DNA from 2 places in the Paucibacter sp. M5-1 genome. Region 2 is predicted to be linked to the other one. Evidence: riboswitches for the same ligand, from Rfam matches in the RefSeq annotation. Region 2 holds a riboswitch; the other holds the start of a gene.

Region 1 (7,434 bases), 2.1 Mb from region 2:
GATCAGCAACGCGCCCTGCGCATGCAGTGCGTCGGCGGCCGCCTGCAGGGGGCGGATCTCGCCGTTGACGCCCGGGTACTGCAGCAGCGCGGCAAAGCAGGGGCTCTTGCCGGCCTCGGCGGCCGGGCCGACCTGCACCGTGATGCCCAGCGGCGCGGCGCGGGTCTGGATCACTTCCAGGCTTTGCGGCAGCACATCGTCGGCGACGAAGAAGACCTGGCTCTTGCTCTTGCCCACGCGGGCGGCCAGGGTCATCGCCTCGGCGGCGGCCGTGGCCTCATCGAGCATCGAGGCATTGGCGATGGCCATGCCGGTCAGGTCGGTGACCATGGTCTGAAAGTTGACCAGGGCCTCCATGCGGCCTTGCGAGATCTCGGCCTGGTAGGGCGTGTAGGCGGTGTACCAGGCGGGGTTCTCGAGGATGTTGCGCAGGATGACGCCGGGGGTCAGGGTGCCGTAGTAGCCCTGGCCGATATAGCTCTTCAGCACCCGGTTCCTGGCGGCGACCGCCTTCAGCTCGGCCAGGGCCTGGGCCTCGCTGGCGGCGGCGGGCAGGTCCATGCCCACGGCGCGCTTGATGCTGGCGGGCACGATGGCCTCGATCAGCGCGCGGCGCGAAGCGGCGCCGATCACCGACAGCATGCCGGCCTCGTCGGCCGCATCGGGGCCGATATGGCGGGCGTGGAATTCGGCGGCGTTCTCGAGCTCGCCCAGGGGCTTCAGAGCAGACATCAACATGGCAACAATCCTTGCAATACAACAGCGGGCACCAGGTGCCCGCGTCTTTCAATCACGGCCGAAACAAGTCGCCCGCCGGGCCGCCCCAAGGGCGGCTTGATCCCCTCGGGGGATCACCCGGGGTACACCCCGGGCGAGGGGCTCACAGGCCCTTGACCAGCTCGTCATAGGCCGTGCTGTCCATCAGCGCGTCCAGCTCGGCCGGCTTGCTGAGCTTGACCTTGAAGAACCAGCCGGCCTTCAGCGGGTCGCTATTGGCCAGCGAGGGGTCGTCGCGCAGCGCTTCGTTGACCTCGGTGATCTCACCCGACACAGGCATATAGACATCGGCCGCGGCCTTGACCGACTCGACCACACCGGCCACATCCTTCTCGGCAAAGCTCGCGCCGACGGCGGGCAGGTCGACAAAGACCACATCGCCCAGCGCGTCCTGCGCATGGACCGTGATGCCCACGGTGGCCGTGCCGTCGGCTTCGATCTGGACCCACTCGTGGTCGGCGGTGTACTTGATAGTGCTCATGGGGTGCTCCGTGAAGTAGGGGTGCGACTGATCAGCCGCGGTAGTAACCGTTGGGGGTGAAAGGGGTGGGGCTGACGGTCATCGGTGTGCGCTTGTCGCGCACGATGGCCCAGACCTGGGTGCCCTGGGCCGCATGGCTGCTGTTCAGATAGGCCAGGGCCACCGGCTTATTGACCGTCGGGCCCAGGGTGCCGCTGGTGACGACGCCGATCTCGACGCCGGCCTCATCCACCAGCTTGGCGCCTTCGCGCACCGGCATGCGCTCGCTGCCGACCAGGCCGACGCGCTTGCGTGCGGCGCCGCCGGCCAGCTGCGCGTCGATCACGGCCGCGCCCGGATAGCCGCCGGCGCGCGCACCGCCGGCACGGCGCACCTTCTGGATCGCCCAGGTCAGCGAGGCCTCGACCGGCGTGGTGCCGGTATCGATGTCATGACCATACAGGCACAGGCCGGCCTCCAGGCGCAGCGAGTCGCGCGCGCCCAGGCCGATGGGCTTGACCTCGGGCTGGGCCAGCAGCTTGCGCGCCAGGGCCTCGGCCTGCGCGCCGGCCACCGAGATCTCGAAGCCGTCCTCGCCGGTGTAGCCGGAGCGGGTCAGGAAGGTCGGGATGCCGTCGAGCTCGAAGAAGCCGCCGGTCATGAAGGTCAGCTTGGCGACTTCGGGATTCAGGCGCGCGAGCGCGGTCACGGCCTGCGGGCCCTGCAGCGCCAGCAGCGCCTGCTCGGGCATGGGGATGACCTCGCACTTGGTACCGATGGTGGCTTGCAGATGGGCGATGTCCTGCACCTTGCAGCCCGCATTGACGACGACGAACAGATCATCGGGGCGGCGGCAGATCATCAGGTCGTCGAGGATGCCGCCCTGCTCGTTGGTGAAGAGCGCATAGCGCTGCTTGAACACACCCAGGTCGATCACGTCGACCGGCACGAGGGTTTCGAGCGCGGCGGCGGCGCCGGCGCCGACCAGGCGCAGTTGGCCCATATGCGAGACATCGAACAGGCCGGCCGCGGCGCGGGTGTGCTTGTGCTCGGCCATCACGCCCGACGGGTACTGCACCGGCATGTCATAGCCGCCGAAGGGCACCATCTTGGCGCCGAGTTCGAGATGCAGGGCGTGCAGGGGGGTCTTGAGGAGAGCGTCGGCGGACATCTGGAAAACTCCGAGGGCATTCAAACAGCCCACGCCCATCGGGGGCGCGGGGGGATGCCCTCGCTGTCCGGCTTACCTGAGAGATTGACCGCTGACGGTTCGCCAACAGCTTGCCCCTTCGGTGGACGGACTCGGGGCCCGCCTCTCTCCAGTGAGGAACGCCCGGTTCTGGGCGTTTTGTCAGTCCTTTTGCCTGAGCGTTCGCAGCTTGGGATCACCATCGCCACTGCGCCTTCGGCGGCTTCCGCTAGGAAGCTCTCTCCTGACCGGCGGGATTGTAGCCATGGTTTGGCGTGCCAAGAGCCACAGCCGTGGGAAAACACACCGGCCCGCAAGATCTGCAGGGGTGGCGCGCCGCCGGCCAGCCCGATTCAGCCCGCCTTCATCTGGGGTCCAGGAAGTCTTCAGCGTAGGGGCCGACACTGCATGGAATCCGCAACACCTGACCCCAACAGCCGGACTCCCGACATGCCCTATTTTCTGACTCTTGCCCTGTTGCTGGCGTTGGTCCAGCCAGCCAGAGCCGCCGAAAACGCCAAGCTGCCGGCCGCGGAACTGTTCTCGATGGCGGCCGCGCTGGACAAGCTGCCCGCCGACCAGCGCGACGCCTTCGGCCTGCGCCACCGCATCTGGTCCAAGCAGGCCGGCAAGCCGCTGTCGGTCTGGTATGAAGACCAGGGCCAAAAGATCGAAATCCCGCTGCGCGCCGATGGCAGCTTTGATCGCCCCGCCGCGCTGGCCCGTCCGGGCTTCAATCCCATGCTGATGGCCAACCAGCCCGAGGCCGGCGTTGAACTCAGCATCGACCTGCTGGCCCAAGTGGCTGACAGCAGGGAGCTGCATTACGCCGATCTGATGCGTTCGGTGACGCAGATGAATGCCTTCATCAAAAGCCAGGCCGGCTTGATGAGTCTGTTCGCCCCGACGGTCCACAGCCTGCACTTCCGTTGCCAGCCCCAGGCCGAGTGCGCGCTGACCGCCCACCTGCCCGAGGGGCCCAAGACCTATATGCCGGACGCCAGCGGCCGCATCACGCTCAAGCTCAGCAAGGCGTTGATGAAGGCCAACCCCCGTCTGAGCGGCAAGACCCCTTTTGCCGAGATCGTCGGCGATATGGAATGAGCTGCGCCGTCGATCGTTTTCCCTCCGCTTTACTCACTTGAAAGCCCGATGCATCCATGAATACCAACACCCGTCATTGCAACTTCCGCGCTTCGCTGCTGACCCTGGCCCTGCTGAGCCTGATCGGCGCGGCCCAGGCCCAGGCCAAGGATCAGGCGCAGCCCGAGGGCAACACCCTGATGCTGGGCCTGGGGCTGGGCTTCGGCGCCAAGTACGCCGGCTCCAAGAAGATCGAAGGTGGCGTCATGCCGGGGATCGACTACAGCATGAGCAACGGTTTCTATGCCAGCACCCTGCGCGGCATCGGCTGGGGCGGCCAGAGCGGCCCGTTCGGCTATAGCGCCGGCCTCGGCCTGCGCGGCGGCCGCGAAGACCGCGACAAGAAGAAGGGCCTGGGCGGCGGCGGCGCCAATGAGTTGCTGGGCATGGGCGAGATCAAGACCACCGCCACCCTCAATCTGGGGGTCAGCTACAACCTGATGGATGCCGTCGAACTCAGCGCTGGCGTGGAGTTGCCGCTGAGCAAGGGCAAGAAGAACGCCAAGCTCGGTGACAAGGCGCTCCAGCATGGCACGGTCTTCAGGCTGGGCGCGAGCGCCGGCATCTGGGGCAATGACAGCAGCGATGTTTCGATCGAGCTGGGAGCGACGGCCGGTGACAAGAAGTACATGCAGACCTTCTTCGGTGTCACCCCCGAGCAGGCGGCGGCCACCAAGTTCAAGGCCTATGCGCCCAAGGCCGGCTTCCATTCGGTCGAGGCCAGCATCAACTGGAACTACAAGATCGACAAGAAGTGGGGCGTCGTGACCTCGCTGGGCGTGAATCATCTTCTGGGTGATGCCGGCAAGAGCCCGATCGTGCAGCGCAAGAGCACCCCTACCGGCATGGTGATGCTGACCTATCTGTACTGACCTCCGCGCCCCGGCTTAAGCCTGGCCTAAGTCTGGCCAGGCGGGGCTGTGGACAATACCGGCATGCGTTTATTACTGGTGGAAGACGATCAGATGATTGGCGAGCAGCTGCTGGACCTGCTGCGCGCCGAGGGCTATGCGGTCGACTGGGTGCGCGACGGCGAGCAGGCCGACACCGCGCTGCAGGCCCAGGACTACGACCTGCTGCTGCTCGATCTGGGCCTGCCGCGGCGCGACGGCATGAGCGTGCTGCGCGCCTTGCGCGCGCGCAAGCAGCGCCAGCCGGTGCTGATCGCCACCGCCCGCGATGCGCTGGCGCAGCGGGTCGAAGGGCTGGACGCCGGCGCCGACGACTATGTGCTCAAGCCCTTCGAGCTTGACGAGCTGCTGGCCCGCATCCGCGCGCTGCTGCGCCGCGCCAGCGGCCGCGCCGAGCCGGTCTACGAGCATCTGGGCGTCAGCCTGAATCCCGCCACCCATGAGGCCACGGTCGGCGGCCAGCCGGTCACGCTGTCGGCGCGCGAATGGGCCGTGCTGGAACCGCTGCTGGCACGGCCGGGCCTGGTGCTGTCGCGCCAGCAGCTGGAGGAGAAGCTCTACAGCTGGAAGGACGAGGTCACGAGCAATGCGGTCGAGGTCTATATCCACGGCCTGCGCAAGAAGCTCGGGCCCGGCCTGATCCAGAATGTGCGCGGCCTCGGTTATATGGTGCCCAAGCAATGATGACGGCAAGACCTGCCCCCTCGCTGCGGCGCCGGCTGATGCTGTTCCTGCTGGGCGCGGTCAGCCTGGCGGCGTTGCTGCAGGCCTGGAGCGCCTACCGCACGGCCTTGCAGGAGGCCGATGCGATCTTTGACTACCAGATGCAGCAGATGGCGCTGTCCATCGGCGGCGCGGCGCCGCCGCGCCATCTGCCCGAGGAGCTGGAGCTGATCATCCAGGCCTGGACCGACGACGGTCTGCAGCTGTTCGCGCCGGCGCCGCGGGCGCGGCTGCCGCAGCGCGCGGTGCTGGGCTTCACCACTGTCGAGTCGGAGGGCAAGCAGTACCGCGTGCTGTCGATGCAGACCGGCGGCCGGGTGGTGCAGGTGGCCCAGGAACTGGCGGTGCGTCAGCGCCTGGCCGGGCGGCTGGCCTGGCGTACGATCACGCCGATCGCCATCGTGCTGCCGCTGCTGATGGCGGTGGTGGGCTGGGTGGTGAGCCGCTCGCTGGCGCCGGTCGAGCGGGTGCGTAAGCAGCTGGCGGCGCGGGCGGCCGAGGATTTGTCGCCGGTGGGCGAGGGCGGCCTGCCGGCCGAGATCCAGCCCATGGTGCAGGAGCTGAACTCGCTGCTGGCGCGCATGCGCCAGGCCTTCGACGCGCAGCAGCATTTCGTTGCCGACGCCGCCCATGAGCTGCGCTCGCCGCTGACCGCGCTGAAGCTGCAGCTGCAGGCCCTGCAGCGCAGCGGCGGCGAGCCCGAGCGCGCGCTGATCCAGCAGCGCCTGGGCGCCGGCATCGAGCGGGCCGGCCATCTGGTCGAGCAGCTGCTGCTGCTGGCGCGCCAGCAGGCGGCGGGCAGCATCGAGAGGCGGCCGGTCGCGCTGGAGCCGCTGACCCGCCAGCTGATGGGCGAGCTGGCCGCCAGCGCGCAGCTGCGGCAGATCGACCTGGGCCTGCTGCGGGCCGACGCGGTCAGCGTTCCCGGCCAGGCCGATGCGCTGGCCGTGCTGCTGCGCAATCTGCTGGACAACGCGCTCAAGTACACGCCCGAGGGCGGGCGGGTCGATGTACTGCTGCTGGACGAGGGCGGCACGGCGCGGCTGCGCATCGAGGACAGCGGCCCCGGCATCGCGCCCGAGGAGCGCGAGCGCGTGTTCGATCGTTTCTATCGCAGCAGCGAGCAGCAGGCCCAGGCCAGCGGCTCCGGCCTGGGCCTGGCCATCGTCAAGTCGATTGCCGAACGCCACGGCGCCCGGCTCGCGCTGGAGCGCTCGGAGGCGCTCGGCGGGCTGCGGGTGGATGTGCTGTTCGACAAGAGCGCGCCTTAAGTGCCACCTAAGTCTTGCTTGCCATAGTGAGCCCATCGACGCTCACTTTTTAGCAGGAGGCTTTATGGCAGCAGCAGAAACAATGATCCCGGCCAAGCGTTTGGTCTGGGCCCTGGCGACCGCCGGACTGATAGGCGTTGGCGGCGGCGCGATCGGCGCGGCGGCCTTGCAGAAAACGGCCACGCCGCCGGCCGCCAGCGCCCAGCCCGGCCAGCCCGCGCCGGCGGCACCTGTCCAGGCGCTGCCGCCCAGCACAGCGCCTGCTCCATCGCCCGCTGCAGCCACGGTGCTGCCCGACTTTGCCCAGATCACCCAGCAAAACGGTGCGGCCGTGGTCAATATCAGCGTTACCGGCAGCGTCAAGACCAGTCGCGCCGCGCCGCAGCTGGATCCCGATGATCCCTTCTACCAGTTCTTCCGCCGTTTCCAGGTGCCGGGCCAACCGGGCCAGGCCCGCGAGATGCCCACGCGTGGCCAGGGCTCGGGTTTCATCGTCAGCGCCGACGGCCTGATACTGACCAATGCCCATGTGGTGCGCGACGCCCAGGAGGTGATGGTCAAGCTGACCGACCGGCGCGAGTTCCCGGCCAAGGTGCTGGGCAGCGACCCCAAGACCGATGTGGCGGTGCTGAAAATCGAGGCCAAGAACCTGCCGGCGCTGAAATTGGGCAGCAGCAAGGACCTGCGCGTCGGCGAATGGGTGCTGGCGATAGGCTCGCCCTTCGGTTTCGAGAACAGCGTCAGCGCCGGTGTCGTCAGCGCCAAGGGCCGGGCCCTGCCCGACGAGACCTTTGTGCCCTTCATCCAGACCGATGTGGCGGTCAACCCCGGCAACTCGGGCGGCCCGCTGTTCAACGCCCGCGGTGAGGTGGTCGGCATCAACTCGCAGATCTACAGCCAGTCGGGCGGCTACCAGGGCATCTCGTTCGCGATCCCTATCGAGGTGGCGACCCGGGTGCA
Region 2 (7,434 bases):
CTGCTGGACGCCGTCGAGCGGGGCGCCTCGCTGGGCTTTCTGGCCACGCTGGACGAGACCGAGGCCGGCGCCTACTGGCAGGCGGTGCTGGCCAGGCTGGGCCCGAGCCACAGGCTGTGGCTCTTGTCCCAGGGCGGGCAAGTGCTGGGCACGGCCCAGCTCGCGCTGTGCGAGAAGCCCAATGGCCGCCACCGCGCCGAGGTGCAGAAACTGATGGTGCACAGCAGCGCGCGCGGCCGTGGCCTGGCCACGGTGCTGATGCAGGCGCTGGAGCGGGCCGCCCGGCTGGACGGCTGCAGCCTGCTGGTGCTGGACACCGAGGCCGGCTCCCATGCCGAGACCGTCTACCGCCATCTGGGCTGGCTCAAGGCCGGCGAGATCCCGCGCTATGCGGCCAGCCCCGATGGTCAGCTGGCCGCCACCGCGCTCTACTACAAGCTGCTGGACGATCAGCAGCAGGAGAGCCGCGATGTGGAGCACGCACGAGATCAGCAACCAGGTTGACGAACTCAGCGACTACAACCCGCTGAGCAGCGACGCCGCGCTGCGCGAGGGCCTGGCGCGACATGGCGCCGCCTGGGCCCTGCCCCAGTTGCAGGGCTATGCCGACATCCTGGGCAGCGCCGACACCTTGGCCCTGGCCGAGCAGGCCAATCAGCAGGGGCCGACGCTGCGAACCCACGACCGGCGCGGCCGCCGCATCGACCAGGTGGACTTCCACCCCAGCTGGCATGCGCTGCTGGCCCTGTACCGCGGCCAGGGCCTGGTGTCCCTGCCCTATGACAGCGAGCGCACCGGCCGCTGGGCGGCTTTTGCGGCCGGCTTCTATCTGCACGGCCAGATCGAGGCCGGCACGCTATGCCCGGCGACGATGACGCAGGCAGCGATTCCGGTGCTGGCCAAGGAGCCCGCACTCTATGCCCGGCTGGGCCCGGGCCTGCTGTCGCGCGCCCATGATCCGCGCGACCTGCCGCTGGACCAGAAGAGCAGCTTGTGGATAGGCATGGGCATGACGGAGAAACAGGGCGGCTCCGATGTGCGCGCCAACACCACCCGGGCCACACCGGTCGGCGCCGGCGGGCGCGGCGCCGAGCATGCCTTGCGCGGCCACAAATGGTTCTACTCGGCGCCGATGAGCGATGCCCATCTGGTCGTGGCCCAGACCGAGGGCGGGCCGTCCTGCTTCTTCGTGCCGCGCTGGCGGCCGGACGGGACGCGCAATGCGGTGCAGATCCAGCGCCTGAAGCACAAGCTCGGCAACCGCAGCAATAGCAGCGCCGAGGTCGAATTCCAGGACGCCCACGGCCTGCTGCTGGGCGAGCCCGGCCGCGGCATCCCGACCATCATCGAGATGGCCACGACGACGCGGCTCAGCTGCGTGATCGGCAGCGCCGCGATCCAGCGCCAGGCCCTGGTCCAGGCCCTGCACTACACACGCCGGCGCCGCGCTTTCGGCCGCGCGCTGGCCGAGCAGCCGCTGATGCAGAGCGTGCTGGTCGATCTGGCGCTGGAGAGCGAGGCCGCCTGTGCGCTGATGCTGCGCCTGGCGCAGGCCTTCGAGCAGCAGGAGCGCGGCTGGCAGCGGCTGATGACGCCGGCCGCCAAGTTCTGGGTCTGCAAGCGCACGGTCGAGCTCGCCGGCGAGGCCATCGAGGTTTTCGGTGGCAACGGCTATGTGGACGAAGGCCCGATGGCAAGGTTGTACCGCGAGGCGCCGGTCAATTCGATCTGGGAGGGCTCGGGCAATGTGATGTGCCTGGACCTGCTGCGCGCGATCGCGCGCGAGCCGCAGTCGGCGTTCGAGCTGCTCGAGGAGCTGCAACAGATGGCCGGCGATGAGCCGCTCTTGCGCACCGAGCTCCAGACCCTGCGCGAGCTGCTGCACACCGAGCCGGCCGAAGCCCTGGGCCGCCAGCTGACCCAGCGCCTGGTGATCACGGCCCAGGCCTGCCTGCTGCGCCGCGATGCGCCGGCCGCGATCGCCGAGGTCTTCATCGCCAGCCGCTTCGATGCGCGGCATGGCCGGGTTTACGGTGCGCTGGACACGCGCGGGCTGGACGTGCAGGCGGTGCTGGCGCGCGCCTACCCGGACTAGGGGCCGCGCAGCGCCTCGCGCATGGCCTGCAGATAGGGCTCGAAATTCTGCAGATCATTGTGGCCGGCACCGGCAATGCGCTGCAGCCGGGCCTGCGGCGCATGGGCCAGCAATTGCTCGGCCTGCTGCGGCGGGATCAATTCATCCTGCTCGCCATGCAGCAGCAGCAGGGGGCCGTCGAGGCGCGCGACAGCGGCGGCGGTATCGAGCGGATAGCGCAGCAGCCACCCAGGCACCCAGGGATAGTGCAGGCGCATCAGCGCCGCCATGCTGGCATAGGGCGAGACCAGCACGGTCAGCTCGGGCCTGACCTCGGCCGCCAGACCGGCGGCCAGCGCCGTGCCCAGCGAACGGCCATAGATCACGCGGCGCAGGCCCTGGTAGCGCGGCGCCACGCTGTCCCAGGCGGCCCGCACATCGGCACGCAGCTGGGCCTCGCTGTCGATCTGGCCCGTGCTCTTGCCGTAGCCGCGATAGTCCAGCATGAAGAGGTCGTAGCCGGCGCGGCGGTAGAAGTCGGCATTGACGAACCAGCTGTCCAGATTGCCGGCATTGCCGTGCAGAAAGAACACCAGCCCCCGGGGCGCCGGCAGGCGCAGATGCAGGGCCGACAGCCGGGCACCGGGCACGGCGATCTGCAGCTCGTGGACATCGTCGCCCAGCGCGAAGCGGTGCGCGGCCGGCAGCGGCTGGGGCATGAAGAGCAGGCGCTCCTGGCGCCAGTACAGCCAGGCCAGCAGCAGGCCATAGACCAGCAGCGCCAGCGCGACGACGAGCAGCAGCCGGCGCATCGGCATCAATCAAGCCCTCAGCGCGCCAGCCGCATCAGCTTGCCGCTGTCGGTCAGCAGCAGCAGCGCGCCGTCCGGCGCCTGGCGCACATCGCGGAAACGCTCGCCCAGGCTGGCGAACATCGCCTCGCGCGCGGCCACCGTGTTGCCGCTGAGCTGCAGGCGCCACAGGGCCTGGCCGGCCAGCGCGCCGGAGAACAGCTGGCCGCGCCACTCGGGGAACATCGCGCCGGTGTAGAAAACCAGGCCGGCCGGCGCCACCGAGGTCGGCACCCAGTAAGTCAGCGGCTCGACAAAGGCCGGCGCATGGACGCCGCCGCCGAGCCTGCAGCCCTCGCTGACCGGCGAGCCATAGTTGCAGCCATAGCTCTTGATGGGCCAGCCGTAGTTGGCGCCGGCACGGGCGATATTGATCTCGTCGCCGCCCTGCGGGCCATGCTCGCTGAGCCAGAGCTCGCCGCTGCTCGGGTGCAGGGCCGCGCCCTGCGGGTTGCGGTGGCCATAGCTCCAGATGCCGGGCCGCGCACCGGCGCCCAGCGCCGGATTGCCGGCCGGGATGCTGCCGTCGCGGTTGATGCGCACCACCTTGCCCAGGGTCTGTGCCAGGTCTTGCGCGGGGCTGCCGAGCTGGCGATCACCCAGCGTGACGAACAGGGTCTTGTCGTTGGAGAACACCAGACGCGAGCCGAAATGGCCACCCCCCGTGACCTTGGGAGCCTGGCGAAAGATCACCGCGACATCCTGCAAGGCATTGCCCACCAGACGACCACGCGCCACCGCCGTGCCGCTGCGGCCCGCTTCGGCGCCGCTGCCGGGCTCGGAATAGGACAGATAGACCCAGGGCGTGCTCGCGAAGTCCGGGTCGAGCGCGACATCGAGCAGACCGCCCTGGCCGGCGGAGACGACCGCCGGCACGCCGCTGATCGTGGCCAGCGTGCTGCGGCCATCGGCGCTGAGCAGCAGCAGGCTGCCGGCCTTTTGCGTCACCAGCATGCGGCCATCGGGCAGCAGAGCCAGGCCCCAGGGCGCCGACAGGCCGCTGTGCAGGGTCGTCAGCTGCGGCGCCGCAGCGGGCGGCGGGCTCGGGGTGGGCGCGGCGACCACCTCGCCGCCCCCGCCACCACCGCAGGCCACAGCAAGAAACACACTGGCAACAGCAAGACTCAGTTTGGACATGGATTCGAGAGGCATCGTGAACTCCCGCACGGGGATGGCCCGCCAGCTTACTGCAGGCGACGGCCGCGGCGCCCGCGCAGGGTTGACGCCCCCTCGGAGCCCCGCCTACACTCGGCCCCGGATTCAGGAGAGAGCATGCCCTCGCGCATGCCGCCGAAGGCGCAAGCTCCCATACTCGCTCAGGCCCCGTACTGGATCCGTCACAAGCCGAATGCTGGAGAGCGCGGTCCGCAAGGGACCGCCACCGAAGGAGCAAGGCGCGCATCGGGTGATGGGCGCTGAATCTCTCAGGTATCAGGGACAGCGGGAGCGGCGCGCGTCAGGCGCACGCATGCCCGGGTTTCTTCCCTCCATAACCCACGTCCGTCTGGCGCTCAGCTCCTCCTGGAGTTCAGCATGCAAGTCATCGTTCTCGGCGCCGGCGTCACCGGCATCACCACCGCCTGGTATCTGCGCCAGGCCGGCCACGAGGTCACCGTCATCGAGCGCCAGCCGGCCGCCGGCCTGGAGACCAGCTTCGCCAACGGCGGCCAGATCTCGGTCTCGCACGCCGAGCCCTGGGCCAATCCGGGCGCGCCGCTGAAGGTGCTGAAATGGCTGATGCGCGAGGATGCGCCGCTGCTGTTCCGCCTGCGTGCCGATGCCGCGCAATGGCGCTGGGGCCTGCAGTTCCTGCGTGAATGCACACCGGGCCGTACCGCCCACAATATCCGCAACATCGTCAGCCTGGGCCTGTACAGCCGCGCCAAGCTGCAGGCGCTGCGCGCCGCCACCGGCATCGAGTACGCGCAGCGCACCCAGGGCATCCTGCATTTCTACACCAGCGAGGCCGAGTACGAGGCGGCCCAGGAGCCGGCCCGCCTGATGCGCGAGCAGGGCTGCGAGCTGGACATGAAGAGCCCGGACGAGTGCGTGGCCATCGAGCCGGCGCTGGCGCAGTGCCGCTCGAAGATCGTCGGCGGCAGCATGACCCCCAGCGACGAGTCGGGCGACGCGCACCTGTTCACGCAGGAACTGGCGCGGCTGTGCGCGGCGGCCGGCGTGCAGTTCCGCTACGAGACCCGCATCCTGGGCTTCGAGCGCAGCGGCGACCGCATCGAGCAGCTCATCGTGGCCGATGCGCGCGGCGAGGTGCAGCGCCTGCAGGCCGACGCCCATGTGCTGTGCCTGGGCTCGTTCAGCCGCGGCCTGGCACGCGAGCTGGGTGTCGATCTGAACATCTATCCGGCCAAGGGCTATTCGGTCACCTTGCCGGTCACCGCGCCCGAGCACAGCTACCAGGTCTCGCTGACAGATGACGAGTACAAGCTGGTGTTCTCGCGCCTGGGCGACCGGCTGCGCATCGCCGGCACGGCCGAGCTCAACGGCTACGACACGAGTCTGAACCTGGCCCGCTGCGAGGCCATCGTGCGACGCACCCGCGAGCTGTTCCCGCAGATGAGCGACGGCTCGGGCGCACAGTACTGGACCGGCCTGCGCCCCGCCACCCCGTCCAATCTGCCCTATATCGGCCGCAGCAAGATCGGCAACCTCTTCCTCAACACCGGCCATGGCACGCTGGGCTGGACCCACAGCTGCGGCTCGGGCGCGGCCATCGCCGACATCGTCGGCGGCCGCGTGCCGGAGTTGGATTACGCCTTCACAGAAGCCAGCCGCGCGGCGGCGCGCCCAGGGAACAGGCCTCTTGTGCCGCAGCCGCGCTTGCCCTAGGCTGTGCCCAAGCCGGGGCTCAAGACCCGGCACCGCTTCAGCCGTCATCCCTGTGCAATGACCGAAGGAGTGCGCCCATGCCCGCCAGCCACAGCAAGGCCCCAGAGACTGCAGCCCCGGGCAGTCCGGGCCTCTCCGCGCAGATCGCCCAGATCCGCGCCCTGGCCCTGGTGGGGCCGGCCGGCGCCGGCAAGACCAGCCTGATCGAGGCCTTGCTGCATCAGGCCGGCGCCATCACTGCGGTCGGCTCGGTGGAGCGCGGCAACACGGTCAGCGACTTCGACCCGCTGGAGAAGCGCGCCCAGCATTCGCTGCATGCCTCGGTCGTGCACATGAACCATGGCGGCCTGCGCATCCATGCGATCGACACGCCCGGCGCGCCGGACTTCATCGGCCAGTCGCTGCCGGCGCTGGAGGCGGCCGACACGGCCATCGTCGTGATCAATGCGCTCAACGGCATCGAGCTGATGGCCTCGCGCATGATGGAGACCGCCGCGCAGCGCGGGCTGTGCCGCCTGATCGTGATCAACCGCATCGACGCGCCCGGCGTGCAGCTGCCGGCGCTGCTGGAGCAGCTGCGCGCGAGCTTCGGCCGTGAATGCCTGCCGCTGAACCTGCCGGCCGATGGCGGCACGCGGGTGCAGGATTGCTTCTACAGCAGCAGTGGGGCCAGCGATTTCTCGTCGGTGGCCGAGGCCCATCGCGCCTTGGTGGAGCAGGTCGTCGAGGTGGACGCCGCTTTCGTCGATCGCTATCTGAACGAGGGCGATGTCGACGCCAGCGAGCTGCATGCACCGCTGGAGCAGGCGCTGCGCGAAGGCCATCTGATCCCGGTCTGCTTTACCTCGGCGCGAACCGGTGCCGGCGTGGCAGAGCTGCTCGATGTGATCGAGCGCCTGCTGCCCAATCCGACCGAAGGCAATCCGCCGCTGTTCCTGCGCGGTGAGGGGCCGGACGCGCTGCCGCTGCAGGCCCTGGCCGAGCCCGGCGCCCATGTGCTGGCCCATGTGTTCAAGATCAATGCCGACCCCTATCTGGGCAAGATGGGGGTGTTGCGGGTGCACCAGGGCAGCTTGACGAAGAACAGCCAGCTCTTTGTGGGCCATGCGCGCAAGCCCTTTCGTGTCGGCCACCTGTTCCTGCTGCAGGGCAAGGAGCATGTCGAGATCGAGCAGGCCCTGCCGGGCGATATCTGCGCGATCGCCAAGGTCGAGGAGCTGCATTACGACGCGGTGCTGCATGACGCGCCCGAGGACGAACACATCCACCTGGCGCCGCTGGAGTTCCCGGTGCCGGTGCATGGCCTGGCGATCAGCCCGGCGCGCCATGGCGACGAGCAGCGGCTGTGGGAGATCCTGAACCGCCTGATCGACGAAGACCCCTGCCTGAAGGTCGAGCATGCCAGCGTGACCAACGAGACCCTGGTCTACGGCCTGGGCGAGCTGCATCTGCGCATGCTGCTGGAGCGGCTGCGCGAGACCTACAAGTTCGAGGTGCTGACCCAGCCGCCGCGCATCGCCTACCGCGAGACCATCTCGAGCCCGGCCGAGGGCCATTACCGGCACAAGAAGCAGAGCGGCGGGGCCGGCCAGTTCGGCGAGGTCTATCTGCGCATCGAGCCGCTGGCGCGCGGCGCCGGCTTCGAGTTCGTCGACGCGGTCAA

Evidence for each region. Region 2 has a riboswitch for glycine ahead of O5M90_RS12785 (D-amino acid dehydrogenase). Riboswitches for the same ligand answer to the same signal wherever they lie in the genome.
Region 1: linked by a shared signal. The riboswitch ahead of gcvT (glycine cleavage system aminomethyltransferase GcvT) and the one ahead of O5M90_RS12785 (D-amino acid dehydrogenase) in region 2 are both predicted to bind glycine.

The regions. Positions count from the first base shown of each region.
Region 1 covers NZ_JAPZLM020000001.1:634,027-641,460, reverse strand. Annotated here, with positions in the region: gene gcvP (aminomethyl-transferring glycine dehydrogenase) at 1-738, opposite strand, end outside; gene gcvH (glycine cleavage system protein GcvH) at 881-1,258, opposite strand; gene gcvT (glycine cleavage system aminomethyltransferase GcvT) at 1,290-2,408, opposite strand; glycine riboswitch at 2,462-2,570, opposite strand; glycine riboswitch at 2,580-2,683, opposite strand; gene O5M90_RS02920 (hypothetical protein) at 2,877-3,530, shown strand; gene O5M90_RS02915 (MipA/OmpV family protein) at 3,587-4,441, shown strand; gene O5M90_RS02910 (response regulator transcription factor) at 4,505-5,164, shown strand; gene O5M90_RS02905 (ATP-binding protein) at 5,164-6,474, shown strand; gene O5M90_RS02900 (DegQ family serine endoprotease) at 6,539-7,434, shown strand, end outside.
Region 2 covers NZ_JAPZLM020000001.1:2,728,090-2,735,523, forward strand. Annotated here, with positions in the region: gene O5M90_RS12765 (GNAT family N-acetyltransferase) at 1-504, shown strand, start outside; gene O5M90_RS12770 (acyl-CoA dehydrogenase family protein) at 470-2,095, shown strand; gene O5M90_RS12775 (alpha/beta hydrolase) at 2,092-2,892, opposite strand; gene O5M90_RS12780 (PQQ-dependent sugar dehydrogenase) at 2,904-4,076, opposite strand; glycine riboswitch at 4,176-4,265, shown strand; glycine riboswitch at 4,266-4,375, shown strand; gene O5M90_RS12785 (D-amino acid dehydrogenase) at 4,458-5,771, shown strand; gene fusA (elongation factor G) at 5,849-7,434, shown strand, end outside.